One region of the Paenibacillus sp. B01 genome, then DNA from elsewhere that is predicted to be linked to it. Evidence: predicted binding sites of a transcription regulator. Region 1 holds the regulator's gene; each other region holds the start of a gene.

Region 1 (4,175 bases):
TCGCGGTATCGAGGAAGTTCCCGCCCTGCTCGCGGAATTCCTCGATCATGCGCGCGCTGTCGGATTCCGACGCGGTATGGCCGAACGTCATCGTCCCGAGGCACAGCTCCGAGACGACGAGGCCGCTGCGGCCAAGAAGACGGTATTCCATGCTATTCCTCCTTCTCCTTTTCCGGTCCGTCCGTCCATTCGATGCTGTCCAGCTGCTGCCTGAAATTGCGCTTGAAATTGTCCAGGTATTCCTTGCGCAGGCGGGTGCGCTCTATGACTTCATCGGGCGTGAGTCCGATCGTCTTATCCTTGCGGGACAGCTCGTTGATCCGGTTGATCAGCGCATTGATATCCACTTCCGATTCCTCCCCCCTCGACCGAAAAATGCTTTTCCTTCTCACTTTGAACGATGAGGGAAGACATGTCAAGAAAGCAGCCCGGCCCTCAGGCGGAGGCCGGAGGGCTGATTGGGGAGTCTCTCATTATGGGGGGAGGCCGCAGCATAGGCTGAAGGTCAGCGGGTAGCCGGAATGATGAGCGTGTCGCCTGGCTCGATCGACGGGGAAGCGAGGCCGTTGCGCTTCTGTAGGCGGTAGACGCCCTCCCGGGTATCGGCGGCGATGGCATGAGCGGAGGCGATCGACCAGAGCGTATCGCCGGCGGTCACGACTACGGTTCCTTCGTCCGGTCCAGCCGGAGCGATCTCGGCTCCCTCGGCTCCGCCGACGCCCCAGAGGCTGACGAGAAGCAGGACAAGCAGCAGCGCCGAGACCGTCCACGGCAGCAGGCGGCGGACCGTCCATGAGGAAGCCGGCCGGAACGAAGCCCGCTCGCGGCTCGCGGCGGCACGCCGCGGCCCGGCGCCGGCACGGGCAGAGGATGCGCGGCGGAGCTGGCTCGCGGCGCGGTCCATATCGGAGGTCATGGGCGAGAGCCCGCCGTCGTACGGCGAAGATGCGGCTTGTCTTGGACTGCTGTATCCCGATAATGTCAACATGAGATCCACTCCCCAAACATTTGTTCTGGCTTCAGATTAGCACGAACGCTTGTTTCCGTCAACGGCATTTTGGAACATTTGTTCCCTTCCCTGCGATCGATCGGGCGAACAGCTGTTTCTCGAACTTATGTTTGTACGAACTCGGGTTCTGTGGTATACTTTTGAAAACGCGTATGGTCTACTATACCTATTCTTGGAGTGAGTGCGATGTCTAAAGTGTCCAACCGCCAGCAGGCGATTCTCGACTTCATCAAAAACGAAGTCCGCGACAAGGGATACCCGCCTTCGGTCCGCGAGATCGGCGAAGCGGTAGGGCTGGCATCCAGCTCGACCGTCCACGGCCATCTCGACCGCCTGGAGAAGAAAGGCCTGATCCGCCGCGACCCGACCAAGCCGCGCGCGATCGAGATCCTCGACGGCGATTCCCCGACGGAGCTGCCCTTCCCGACCGCGGTCAGCAAGATTCCGGTCGTCGGCAAGGTCACGGCCGGCATGCCGATCACCGCTACGGAGAACATCGAGGAGTACTTCCCCCTCCCGGCCCATTTCGTCGGCGACCATGACGTGTTCATGCTCAGCGTCATCGGCGACAGCATGATCGAGGCCGGCATACATAGCGGCGATTACGTCATCGTCCGCCAGCAGTCCTCCGCGACCAACGGCGACATCGTCGTCGCGATGACGGAGGACGACGAGGCCACCGTCAAGACCTTCTACAAAGAGAAGGACCACATCCGCCTGCAGCCCGAAAACGCCTCGATGGAGCCGATTCGGCTCAAAAATGTCAGCATCCTCGGCAAGGTGATCGGATTGTTCCGCGACATCCACTGAGCTTGTCCGTCCTTTTCCGGCCGCTCGTCCCGAGAGGCCTGACGGCGCCGAGTTTCCTTCATTACCCAGCCGCTTCCGCCCTTATTCAACGAAGCGCGCACTCCGACAGAGTGCGCGCTTTTTTGTCAAAGGTTCTCGTTTTTCGCGATGCCGAGGCGGCGTTCAACGAAGCTTCTCCTGGAAAAATTCATTCACATAGACGAGGCGGCTTCCCGGCAGCTTGAAGCTCATATAAAAGCCCGCGCTCTCGATATGGATGCCGGCAAGATAGCGGCTTCGGGCATAAGGCAGCACGAGGCGCCTCAGCCTCCCCTCGTCGCTGCGGCTGACCGCCAGCGCGACCAGCCGCGCATAGGCCGGATTCGACGACAGCCTCCGATAAAGCGGCAGGATCGCACGGCTGATGAGCCGCAGCGCTTCCGGCTGAAAGGTGAACTGCGCCATGCCGGGCACGATCGTCGTCGCGTTGGTATAATGCCCGAACGGCTCCTCGACCCGCACATCCGCGAAAAAGCCGATGCCGTTCGTACTGAACGATTGGATGTCCCGGCGCGGCACGAACCGGGCGAGCAGCTTCAGCAGCGTGTCGAGATCCGCCTCGCGCACCGCTTCGCACCAGCGTTCGGCGAACTTCCTGCTGCGCAGGAACTCCCGGTACAGCGGCAGCATGACGCCGGCCGTTCGGGATAGCGCCGATGGCGGCAGCGGCCCGGACGGGACCCGCCTGCGGGACGAGCTCATGCATGTCACTCCCTTCCGTTGCCGATTCTCTCGGACTCAGCATATGCGGACGTCGAGAGCGATAGACCGGAAGGACGGCAGCAAAAAAACGGCTCCGCAGCCGGAACCGGCGATCCTGCCCGATCGCCCGGTCCAAGCTGCCGGAGCCGTTCCTCCCGTCTGACTGCCCGTCGCCGTTACGGCTCGCTCGCCCATCGCCGCTGCCCCGGCAAAGGACATTCGCGCGCTCGCAGCCAGGCGACAACGGGCATGATGCAGCCGCAGGCCCGGCAAGTGACTCCATCCTCCAGCTTCGCGCACGATCGGCAGGCCTCGAGGCGGCGCTCATAGGTCGCCGCCTCGACCCGCTTGTCCGGGGCGAATGCCGACGTCGCAAGCAGCCTCTGCATCTGCGCCTCGGTCACCCGGTAGCCTTCCCGGCAGCCCTTGCAGTCGGTATCGGCCATGCTGCGTCAGGCTTGGGCCGGCGCGCTCAGCTTCAGCGTCACGACCGACATCGGCGGCAGCGTCACGACCAGCTCCTCGCCCTGCCGCTTGAAGCCGTCGAACGCCTCCGGACGCAAGCGCTCCGGATGCTCGAACGTGTTGTGCGCGTCGATGCTGTCTCCGGCGAGCACGAGGCCCGACCAGCTGCCGCCATCCTGCAGGCCGCGCAGAGACAGCGTCGTCTCCGCCGAAGCATGAGGATCGAGATGGCAGAGGCTGATGTGGACGTTCCCTTCCTGGTCGCGGGTCGCCGTCCCGCTGACCGCCGGAATCTCTTCCTCGCCGAAGCGATAGCTGCCGCTCGTCAGCTGCAGGTCCAGCCGCTCGGCATCCTGATGAACCTTGTACATGTCGAACACATGATAAGTCGGCGTCAGCAGCGCCTTGTCTCCCTCCGTCAGTACGACCGCCTGCAGCACGTTGACCGTCTGCGCGATGTTCGCCATCCGCACGCGGCGATTATGCTCGTGGAAAATATGGAACGTCAGCGATGCGACCAGCGCGTCGCGGATCGTGTTCTGCTGATACAGGAAGCCCGGGTTCGTGCCCGGCTCGACGTTGTACCAGGTTCCCCATTCGTCGACGATGAGCGCCACTCGGGCATCCGGATCATATTGATCCATGATCGCGCTGTGGCGCGTGATCAGCTCGTCCATGCGGAGCGACTTCCGGAGCGTGGAGAACCACTCCGCCTCGTCGAAGCCGGTCGCGTCGCCCTTGTCCTGCCAGCTGTCGCGCGGCAGCGTGTAGTAATGAAGCGTCAGCGCGTCCATGAATCGTCCCGCCTCGCGCATGAGCACCTCGGTCCAGCGATAGTCGTCGGAATTCGCGCCGCAAGCGATGCGCTCGATCCGGTTGCCGCCGTAGTTGCGGACATAGGTCTGGTAGCGGCGGTACAGATCGGCATAATACTCCGGCCGCATGTTGCCTCCGCAGCCCCAGTTCTCGTTGCCGACGCCGAAGTACGTCACCTTCCACGGCTCCTCGCGGCCGTTTTCCGCGCGCAGCTCCGCCATCGGGGAGACGCCCTCGAAGGTCAGGTACTCCACCCATTCGGCCATCTCCTGCACCGTGCCGCTGCCGACGTTGCCGTTGATGTAAGGCTCGCAGCCGATCTGCCGGCACAGCT
Region 2 (4,175 bases), 2.0 Mb from region 1:
AGCGTTATTTCGACCCGGTGACAAAAACGCCTTACCTGTTCAACGCGAGCAAAAAAGTTTTCCTGACCTATGAGGACACGGAATCGCTCGGATACAAGCTGGACTACATCAAGGAAAAGGGCCTGGGCGGCATGATGTTCTGGGAGCTGACCGGCGACTACTCGCAGGCGGCCGACGGAACGTACACGTACGGCAATACGCTGACCGAATTCGCCTACAACAAGCTGAAGACGGCCGGACTGCCCGGAGGAGCCGCGAAGCCGCAGCTGCCTGCGCCGAAAAACTTCAGCATCGCGTTCAGCGGCAATTACGATCATCCGAACTACACATACTCGCTCAAGATCACGAACAACACCGGAGAGGATATCGCCGGGGGATGGAAGCTGGAGTTCGATCTGCCGACGACGACGACGCTGACCTCCGCGTGGGGAGCCGGTTCGGTCGAGCGGATTTCCACGGCGTGGGACTTCAACCGCTACCGTCTGACGGGAACGGCGACGCAGACGATCGCGAACGGCGCGACGCTGGACATTCCGGGCATGATGAAGCTGAACTTCTCCGGCGGGCCTCAGCGGGTGACGTTGAACGGAAGCTCCTCGAAAGCCGAGTATGAAAAGCTGTACGGCACGGCGCCGAGCCCGTCGCCAGGAGCGACGCCGACGCCATCGCCAAGCGTGACGCCGACAGCAACGCCGACGCCGAGCGCGACACCGACGCCAAGCGCAACGCCGACGCCGACTCCGGGCCTATGCACGGCGGCGGCTTGGAGTGCGACGACGGTGTATGTCGGCGGCCAGAAGGCTTCGTACAACGGTTCGGTCTACGAGGCGAAATGGTGGACGCAAGGAGATCGGCCGGATCTGAGCGGAGCCAATGGACCATGGAAGGCGGTAGGAGCCTGCGCGACGCCAGCGCCAAGCGCGACGCCGACGCCGAGCGCGACGCCGACGCCAAGCGTGACGCCGACGCCGAGCGCGACGCCGACGCCAAGCGCGACGCCATCGCCGAGCGCGACGCCGACGCCGAGCGCGACGCCGACGCCGACGCCAAGTGCTACGCCAACGCCGAGCGTGACGCCATCGCCGAGTACGGCGCCAACGCCGAGCGCGACGCCGGGAGCTGCGGCCTGGACGCCGGGCACGGCGTACAAAGCCGGGGACAAAGCAACCTACGGCGGCAAGACCTATGCGTGCCTGCAGCCTCATACCGCCTTGGCGGGATGGGAGCCGGCCACGACGCCCGCTCTGTGGAAACTGGCCTGAGCGGTCCCAATTGCAAGCTGCCCTGCCTCCATCGCCGGAGGCAGGTTTTTTTGCGCGTGGGAACGAATACGACAAGGGAGGCAACAGGAAAGGATGAGGACATGAGGATTCTGGTGCTCGGCGGAACGAGACTCATGGGCAAGCATCTGGTCGACGAGCTGCTGCGGGAAGGCCACGAGGTGACGGTCGGCTCCACCGGCAAGACGGAGGTGACATACGAGGGCGAGCCGGAAAGGCTGGTGTTGGATCGGGGCGAGGAAAGCTCGCTGCTGCCGGCCGTCCAGGGCCGGGAGTGGGATGTCGTCTACGACATGATCGGCTACTCGCCGGATGAGGCTCGGCTGGCATGCAAGGCGTTCGCCGGAAGGACGGGGCGGTTTGTTTTCGTCTCCTCGCTCGCGGTCTTCGAGCCGTCCGAACAGGCTCAGCGGGAGGAGGACTGGCTGCCGGAAGGCTATCCCGTGACCGGCACCGACCGCCACTCGCTCAGCTATGCGGAAGGAAAGCGCCAGTCGGAGGCGGTGCTCGCGGCTCAGGCGGACATGGAATCCCTCTTTGTACGGCCGCCTTTTGTCGTCGGGGAAGATGACTACACGCGCAGGCTGCACTGGCATGTGGAGCGGGTCGCTGCCGGCTTGGAGATCGGCATGCCTTCGCCGGACGCGAGGGTGCAGTTCATCCGCTCCGATGAGGCGGGACGGCTGCTGAGCTGGCTCAAGTCGGCGCCGCTGAGCGGTCCGGTGAACGCCTGCTCCGGAGGCAGCATCCCGCTGCGGGAGCTTGCCGGAATGATCGGCTCGGCGACCGGCAGGCAGCCGCGGCTGACGACGGAGGTGACGGAGCAGAACGGCTCTCCTTATGGAGTCGAAGGCTCTTGGTATATGGACGGCGGCAAGGCGGCAAAGGCCGGATTCCGGTTCGAGCGGCAGGAGGACTGGCTGCCCGGACTGATCGGGCGTCTGGCCGAAGAGCGGCTCGAGCGAGCCGGCCGCAGCGATTCCGGCCTGTCCTGATTTTGAGCGAGACGAGCTGCTCCGGCAGCTCGTTTTTGCGTTGAAGCGGGTTGCCGCAGCCGGAGGGGCGTGTTATACTCCACTATATAGAACAAATGTTCGCTTGTAGGGGGTGCAGGCCATGACGGCAGCAAAGGCGGAGCTGATACGAGTCAAGCAGCTGCTGACGAAGGTCAAGGAAGAGAAGATGCCTTTCCGCTGGTCGATCAATCCCTATCGCGGCTGCATGCATGGCTGCAGCTTCTGCTATGCCAGGGCGTTCCACTCCTTCATCGGCATGGGAGCGGACGAGTTCCAGAGCCGCATTCTCGTCAAAGAGAACGCCGCCGCCGCGCTCGAAGGGCAGCTGCACCGGATGGCGGCGCGGCATCGCTTCGACCTGGCTGCGATGGCGCGGGATATCGGGCATGTGGCGATCGGCACGGCTACCGATCCGTATCAGCCGGCCGAGGGCGCTCACCGAATTACCCGGGAGTGCCTGAAGGTGCTCGCCCGTTACCAGGTTCCCGTCTCGATTACGACGCGCTCGCCGCTCATCCTGCGGGATCTGGACCTGCTCGCGCAGTGCCGGGTGCTGTCGGTCAACATCAGTCTCCATACGCTGGACGACCGGCTCATCCGCAGTCTGGAGCCGGGCTCTCCGCTCTCAGCGCCGCGCCTGCAGGCGCTTCGCGAGCTTCGTGAGGCCGGCCTGCCGGCCGGCGTATTCGCCGCCCCGATCCTGCCGCTGCTGTCGGATTCCCGAAGCGCCCTGCAGGAGCTGATGCAGGCGAGCCGCGCTTGTGGCGCTCTCTTCCTGATGAGCTCGCTGCTGCGGCTGACGCCCGAGGTGAAGGGCTGGTACTACGGCGTGCTTCGCGAAGCGGCTCCGGAAGTGGTGCCGGAGTATGAGCGGATCTTCCAGGGAGCGTATGCCATTCGCAGCTACGAGGAAGAGCTGCGAGCGCGAGTCGAGGAGCTGAGGCTGCTTTACGGGCTGCCGTGCTCGCTGCCGGCCGTGGAGAAACCGGGGCGGTGGAGCGGGGAGGCCTGCGCCTGGCCGCCGGGCGGCGGCCCTACGGGCTGCGGCCCGGCGGACGGATGCGGTCCTACGGACGGCGGCCTCGCCGCGTTCGAGCCGCAGCGCAGCTCCGTTTCATTAGGGCAGCGGCTGGCCGCGCGCAGAGAAGACCCCGCGGCCGAAGCGAGCCGGGGGCCAGTCAAGGAAGTGCTGGAGCAGATGGCGCTCCCCTTTTAAGCTCGAGCCGGGGGCGAGGACAAGCGCCTCAGAAGCCCGTGCGATACTTCCGGGCGCTGGACGAGTCATCCTTCGTATGCGTCTTGTCCTTCTCATCCTGCTGCTCGATCGTCAGGTCCTCGACGGGGATGGGATCGACGTGCTGCTGGGCGGGATCCTGATCCATCAGGCTTTCTTTTTCCGTCGGGTACTGCTCGGGATGGTCCCGATCGGCCACGGACGGAGTCGTGGATCGGAGCGACTTGTCTTTCGGGTCGGTCATGTCGAGCACCTCTTTTCGATGTTGTCTCCGCTGCCGGATCGGCTAGGAGGGGGTTGTCTTCCTTACCCCAAAGCAAGGAAGCACTAACGCAGGTCGCCAAGGAGGCGGAAGAGAAATGAAGCTGGCGAGGCTGCTCGGCATTACGATGCTGCTGCTGGGCAGGCGCAGGGTCGGCGCCCAGGAGCTCGCCGAGCGCTTCGAGGTGTCGGTGCGCACGATCTATCGGGACTTGGAGGCGCTCTACGCGGCCGGCGTGCCGGTCGTATCCTATCCCGGCCTGGACGGCGGCTACGAGATTCTCCACACGTTCCGGATCGACCGGCAATACCTCAGCATGGAGGAGCTGCGCTCCATGCTGATCGCGCTCAAAGGCGTTCAGGCCGCGTGGAGCGAGCAGCAGC
Region 3 (4,175 bases), 1.6 Mb from region 1:
CCACAAGGAGCGTGACCAAGATGGCAAAATCGATGCCGGAAATGGAAGAATATAAATATGGCTTCCGCGACGAGCACAAGGCGATTTTCCAGTCGGGCAAAGGCCTGACGCCGGAAATCGTCCGCACGATCTCGGAAATGAAGGGCGAGCCGGAGTGGATGCTGAACTTCCGCCTCAAGTCGCTCGACCAGTTCAACAAGATGGCGATGCCTAAATGGGGCGGCGATCTGGACGATCTGGACTTCGACGACATCCAGTACTACGTCAAGCCTTCCGAAAAGCAAGGCAAGACGTGGGAGGAAGTGCCGCAGGAGATCAAGGAAACGTTCGACAAGCTGGGCATTCCGGAGGCGGAGCAGAAGTTCCTCGCCGGCGTCTCGGCGCAGTACGAGTCCGAGGTCGTCTACCACAGCATGCAGGAGGACCTGGAGAAGCAAGGCGTCATCTTCACCGACACCGACACGGCGCTGCGCGAGCATCCGGAAATTTTCCGCGAGCACTTCGGCACGGTCATCCCGCCGGCGGACAACAAGTTCGCGGCGCTCAACAGCGCGGTCTGGTCCGGCGGCAGCTTCATCTACGTGCCGAAGGGCGTGAAGTGCGAGATTCCGCTGCAGGCTTACTTCCGGATCAACTCCGAGAACATGGGCCAGTTCGAGCGCACGCTCATCATCGCCGACGAGGACAGCTTCGTGCATTACGTCGAGGGCTGCACCGCTCCGGTGTACAGCACGAACTCGCTGCATAGCGCCGTCGTCGAGATCATCGTCAAGAAAAACGCGCGCGTGCGCTACACGACGATCCAGAACTGGGCGCCGAACATCTACAACCTCGTCACCAAGCGCGCCGTCGCCGACGAGAACGCGACGATGGAGTGGGTCGACGGCAACATCGGCTCCAAGCTGACGATGAAGTACCCGGCTGTCATCCTGCGCGGACGCGGCGCCAAGGGCATGGTGCTCTCCATCGCCGTCGCCGGCAAGGGCCAGCACCAGGACGCGGGCGCGAAGATGGTCCACCTGGCGCCGGACACGACGTCGACGATCGTCTCCAAGTCGATCTCCAAGCATGGCGGCAAGGTGACGTACCGCGGCCTCTGCTCGTTCGGCCGCGACGCCGAAGGCGCCAAGGCGAACATCAAGTGCGACACGCTCATCCTCGACAACCAGTCGACGTCGGACACGATCCCGTACAACGAGATCAAGAACGACAACGTCACGCTTGAGCATGAGGCGACGGTCTCCAAGGTATCCGAGGACCAGCTCTTCTACCTGATGAGCCGCGGCCTGAGCGAAGCGGAAGCGACGCAGATGATCGTCATGGGCTTCATCGAGCCATTCACCAAGGAGCTGCCGATGGAGTACGCGGTCGAGATGAACCGTCTCATCAAGTTCGAGATGGAAGGTTCGATCGGGTAAGCGATAAAAGGCGTAATTAAAGGGGGTTCAGGGTGTTTTTTGTGGCTCTGATACTGTGATGATACCGTTTAGTCGAAAGCGTCCATTGCCTGGTGTTTCATGTCGCATTAGCTCTTTGACGAGGTAGAAGTCCTTTCCTTTGTTGATGAGAATGAGACGCGTAGCTATGCCTTAAATCGTGTATTCGGGCTCGGGAAATACCTGTTTGTACTTTTTGCCTAAAGTGCGAATAATGGTACGGACTGGGCCTCCGAAAACATAGTAATTTTCGTTGAATCCGTAGAACTTTTCTGCGGATTTTTTTTATAAATGCGTAAATGGGCAAGTTCTTTGTAATAAAATTTTTAAGTTCAATTGCTCATTTATAAGAATCGTCACATTTAAAAAAATTTATCTTCGGCCATTTTAGTTGAATCTCGCTAACTACGAATGCTAGCCGTAAAATTACCATTTCTCACTGAACTCATCAGCTGGAGGGGGTTGCTATTTCAAGTCAATGTGATAAAATAGAACAAATGTTCCTAAGAACGTGAGTTCCAATTGTGTCGAGTTTCATAATCGGGGAATATAGTACTAGTATTTGTCGAATCTTACCTGATTATGAAGTGAGGGGACTTAATGGCGAAGAAATATGTACGGTTTAATTATTTTGAAGTGAAATTGGTTCTTGCAAGGCTAGCCTTGCAAGAAGATCTGAAACACGATGATGATGGAAATACTTTTGGAAAACCTGATTTCACCTCAGCTGATCTATGGGATATGGGACCGATGCTCGATTTTTTGGAATCGAGAAAAGGCGCTTTCGATACTTCTATAAAACTTGGAGATGAGAAGGCTGAGGTCGAACCGGATTCCTATATTTATGATCCTAAGTTCCAAGTGTACAGTTTTCAATTGTCAAAACTTCGCGATACAAACATTCCTTCAAAGAAGAAAATAGGTAAAATAAAAGAAGAAATCATGTTAGAGGATGACGAATACATAGGTGAATTTGTAAGTATTCTATATGACCACCAGTATAAAATATGCATGATTCAATCCAATTTCTACGGCCTTACTATAAAACAAATTGAAGCTCACTTGACGGAACTGCGGCTTCGGTATTTGGCCGAAAATGGTATGGAAGAGGAAGATCCGCTTCTTGTAAGACTTACTCCTATTATGGATTACTCCAAGGTTGGGGCAGCACTACAAGCTGACTATTATCGCAAAATTAAAATCAAGGCTAGCGATATTATGCTGGATTCAGTCCATGGAGACAATGGAATACTGTCAGACATGAGACGTTCAATAGGTAGATCTGCGGGGGTTAACATTGAACTGCAAATCTCAATGGGGTTTTCTGAAAAGACTGCATCATTGAATGCGGACGAGATTAGAGAAGTACTTGAAAAGTTTAAAGATCTTCCCGAGAGAAGTAGGCCCAAAATTGAGGTAACTGTTAAAGAACACGAAGATTCCGAAGTAGAGGTAATTAATTTAATTGAACCAAGAATGACTGATCGAATTGGTCTTGAAATAAAGCAAAAGTCTTCTATTGGCCATGAGTTTTTACACGCGAATATGCTTGAGAAATATAAGACAAGAAAGTCTGATATTAGAAGAATTATTGGAATCATTCAATAAGAGGTGGTGAGAAATATGGCCAAAAAAGATAGACTGAAAGAATTCACATTGAAGAGGATAAATAAGATTGAAGATATTTGGGTAAAGCATTCAATCATTGTATGTCTGATTATTGGGTTTCTTTCGGGTGCACTACACTTTTTTGGTCTTATCACCAATATACGGAACTTAATGGGTAATGTTGTGAGCTTTGCTTCAATTGTTATCGGGGTCACAGGCGTATTCTTAACTTTGCTTATTACTCTTGATGATAGCGATGTAATGAAGAGAATAAGAGAGTTCTTTCCTGCTTTTCGATTGAATCTTTATCATAGCCTTCGGAGCCAGATAAATCTAGGGTTAGCGGTAGTGGTGGGTTCAATAATTATTACTAGCCTTCCACAGGCACCATATAGATTTTTAGCATCTATTGGAGTAAGTATCTGGTCTTACTTCTTTTGGTATATGTCACTAGGAGCTTTTTATGCTGTTAAACTAGTTACTGATATTATAGTCAAGAATTTTGATTTTCCTCAAAGAAAATCAAGACAATAAAATAATTTTCATATGATCTATTAGATATTTCTATATCATGAAAAAGTATATAAGGAGGAAGAAAGAAGAACCGATCGTAGAGTTCGTCCCTGGACGAGTAGTTAAAACATTTCGTTGAGATCCACAATAGCAAGAGGTATCTATACAGGCAATATACTGGCTTTCATTGTTATAATTGCTCGAGCCGTGAAGCAGAAGCGTGAGGAACGGTTAGAGCGTTCTGACACTGCAGAATATCGATCAGAGGGTTGGCCGCCCATTTGAGCTTCATCTGAACCATCTGTTCAAAGCGAACGTTTACTCGGTAAAGTCACGCGGGCTACAAACGACTCTTAAACAGACCTCTTGGTTTGGAAGAAGGTGAAGAGAGTGCGTTCGAGCCAATGCGCTTCAGCAAGACTGTTTGTTGGGCTCAATTCCGTGCAATAGGTCTATGCGGCAGTAAAGCTTTACAATAGTCATTGTGTGTGGAAGGTTGGCAACCGAGGAGACTGCACCGACTAAGACTCGGCACGTTCAAACGGTGTGAGGCTCGTAGGTCCTAGGAACTGCGTCCTTGGCAACTGCGATTATTGCAAATGGGCTGGTTCGTAACAT

The links. Region 1 encodes LexA, which represses DNA repair genes until DNA is damaged. Its sites were predicted from a motif close to CGAACATATGTTCG; they were not measured.
Region 2: the regulator LexA is predicted to act here: its motif matches at 2,364-2,377, upstream of GE073_RS20535 (SPL family radical SAM protein).
Region 3: the regulator LexA is predicted to act here: its motif matches at 1,927-1,940, upstream of GE073_RS18690 (DUF6731 family protein).

The regions. Positions count from the first base shown of each region.
Region 1 covers NZ_CP045802.1:2,804,448-2,808,622, reverse strand. The annotation lists gene GE073_RS12170 (aldo/keto reductase) at 1-151, opposite strand, end outside; gene GE073_RS12165 (DUF896 domain-containing protein) at 153-347, opposite strand; gene GE073_RS12160 (LysM peptidoglycan-binding domain-containing protein) at 506-988, opposite strand; gene lexA (transcriptional repressor LexA) at 1,196-1,819, shown strand; gene GE073_RS12150 (hypothetical protein) at 1,982-2,560, opposite strand; gene GE073_RS12145 (DUF6171 family protein) at 2,737-3,006, opposite strand; gene GE073_RS12140 (alpha-N-arabinofuranosidase) at 3,013-4,175, opposite strand, start outside.
Region 2 covers NZ_CP045802.1:4,788,739-4,792,913, reverse strand. The annotation lists gene GE073_RS20545 (glycosyl hydrolase family 18 protein) at 1-1,262, shown strand, start outside; gene GE073_RS20540 (NAD-dependent epimerase/dehydratase family protein) at 1,364-2,275, shown strand; gene GE073_RS20535 (SPL family radical SAM protein) at 2,397-3,512, shown strand; gene GE073_RS20530 (hypothetical protein) at 3,541-3,774, opposite strand; gene GE073_RS20525 (helix-turn-helix transcriptional regulator) at 3,890-4,175, shown strand, end outside.
Region 3 covers NZ_CP045802.1:4,359,231-4,363,405, reverse strand. The annotation lists gene sufB (Fe-S cluster assembly protein SufB) at 21-1,418, shown strand; gene GE073_RS18690 (DUF6731 family protein) at 2,037-3,044, shown strand; gene GE073_RS18685 (hypothetical protein) at 3,060-3,578, shown strand.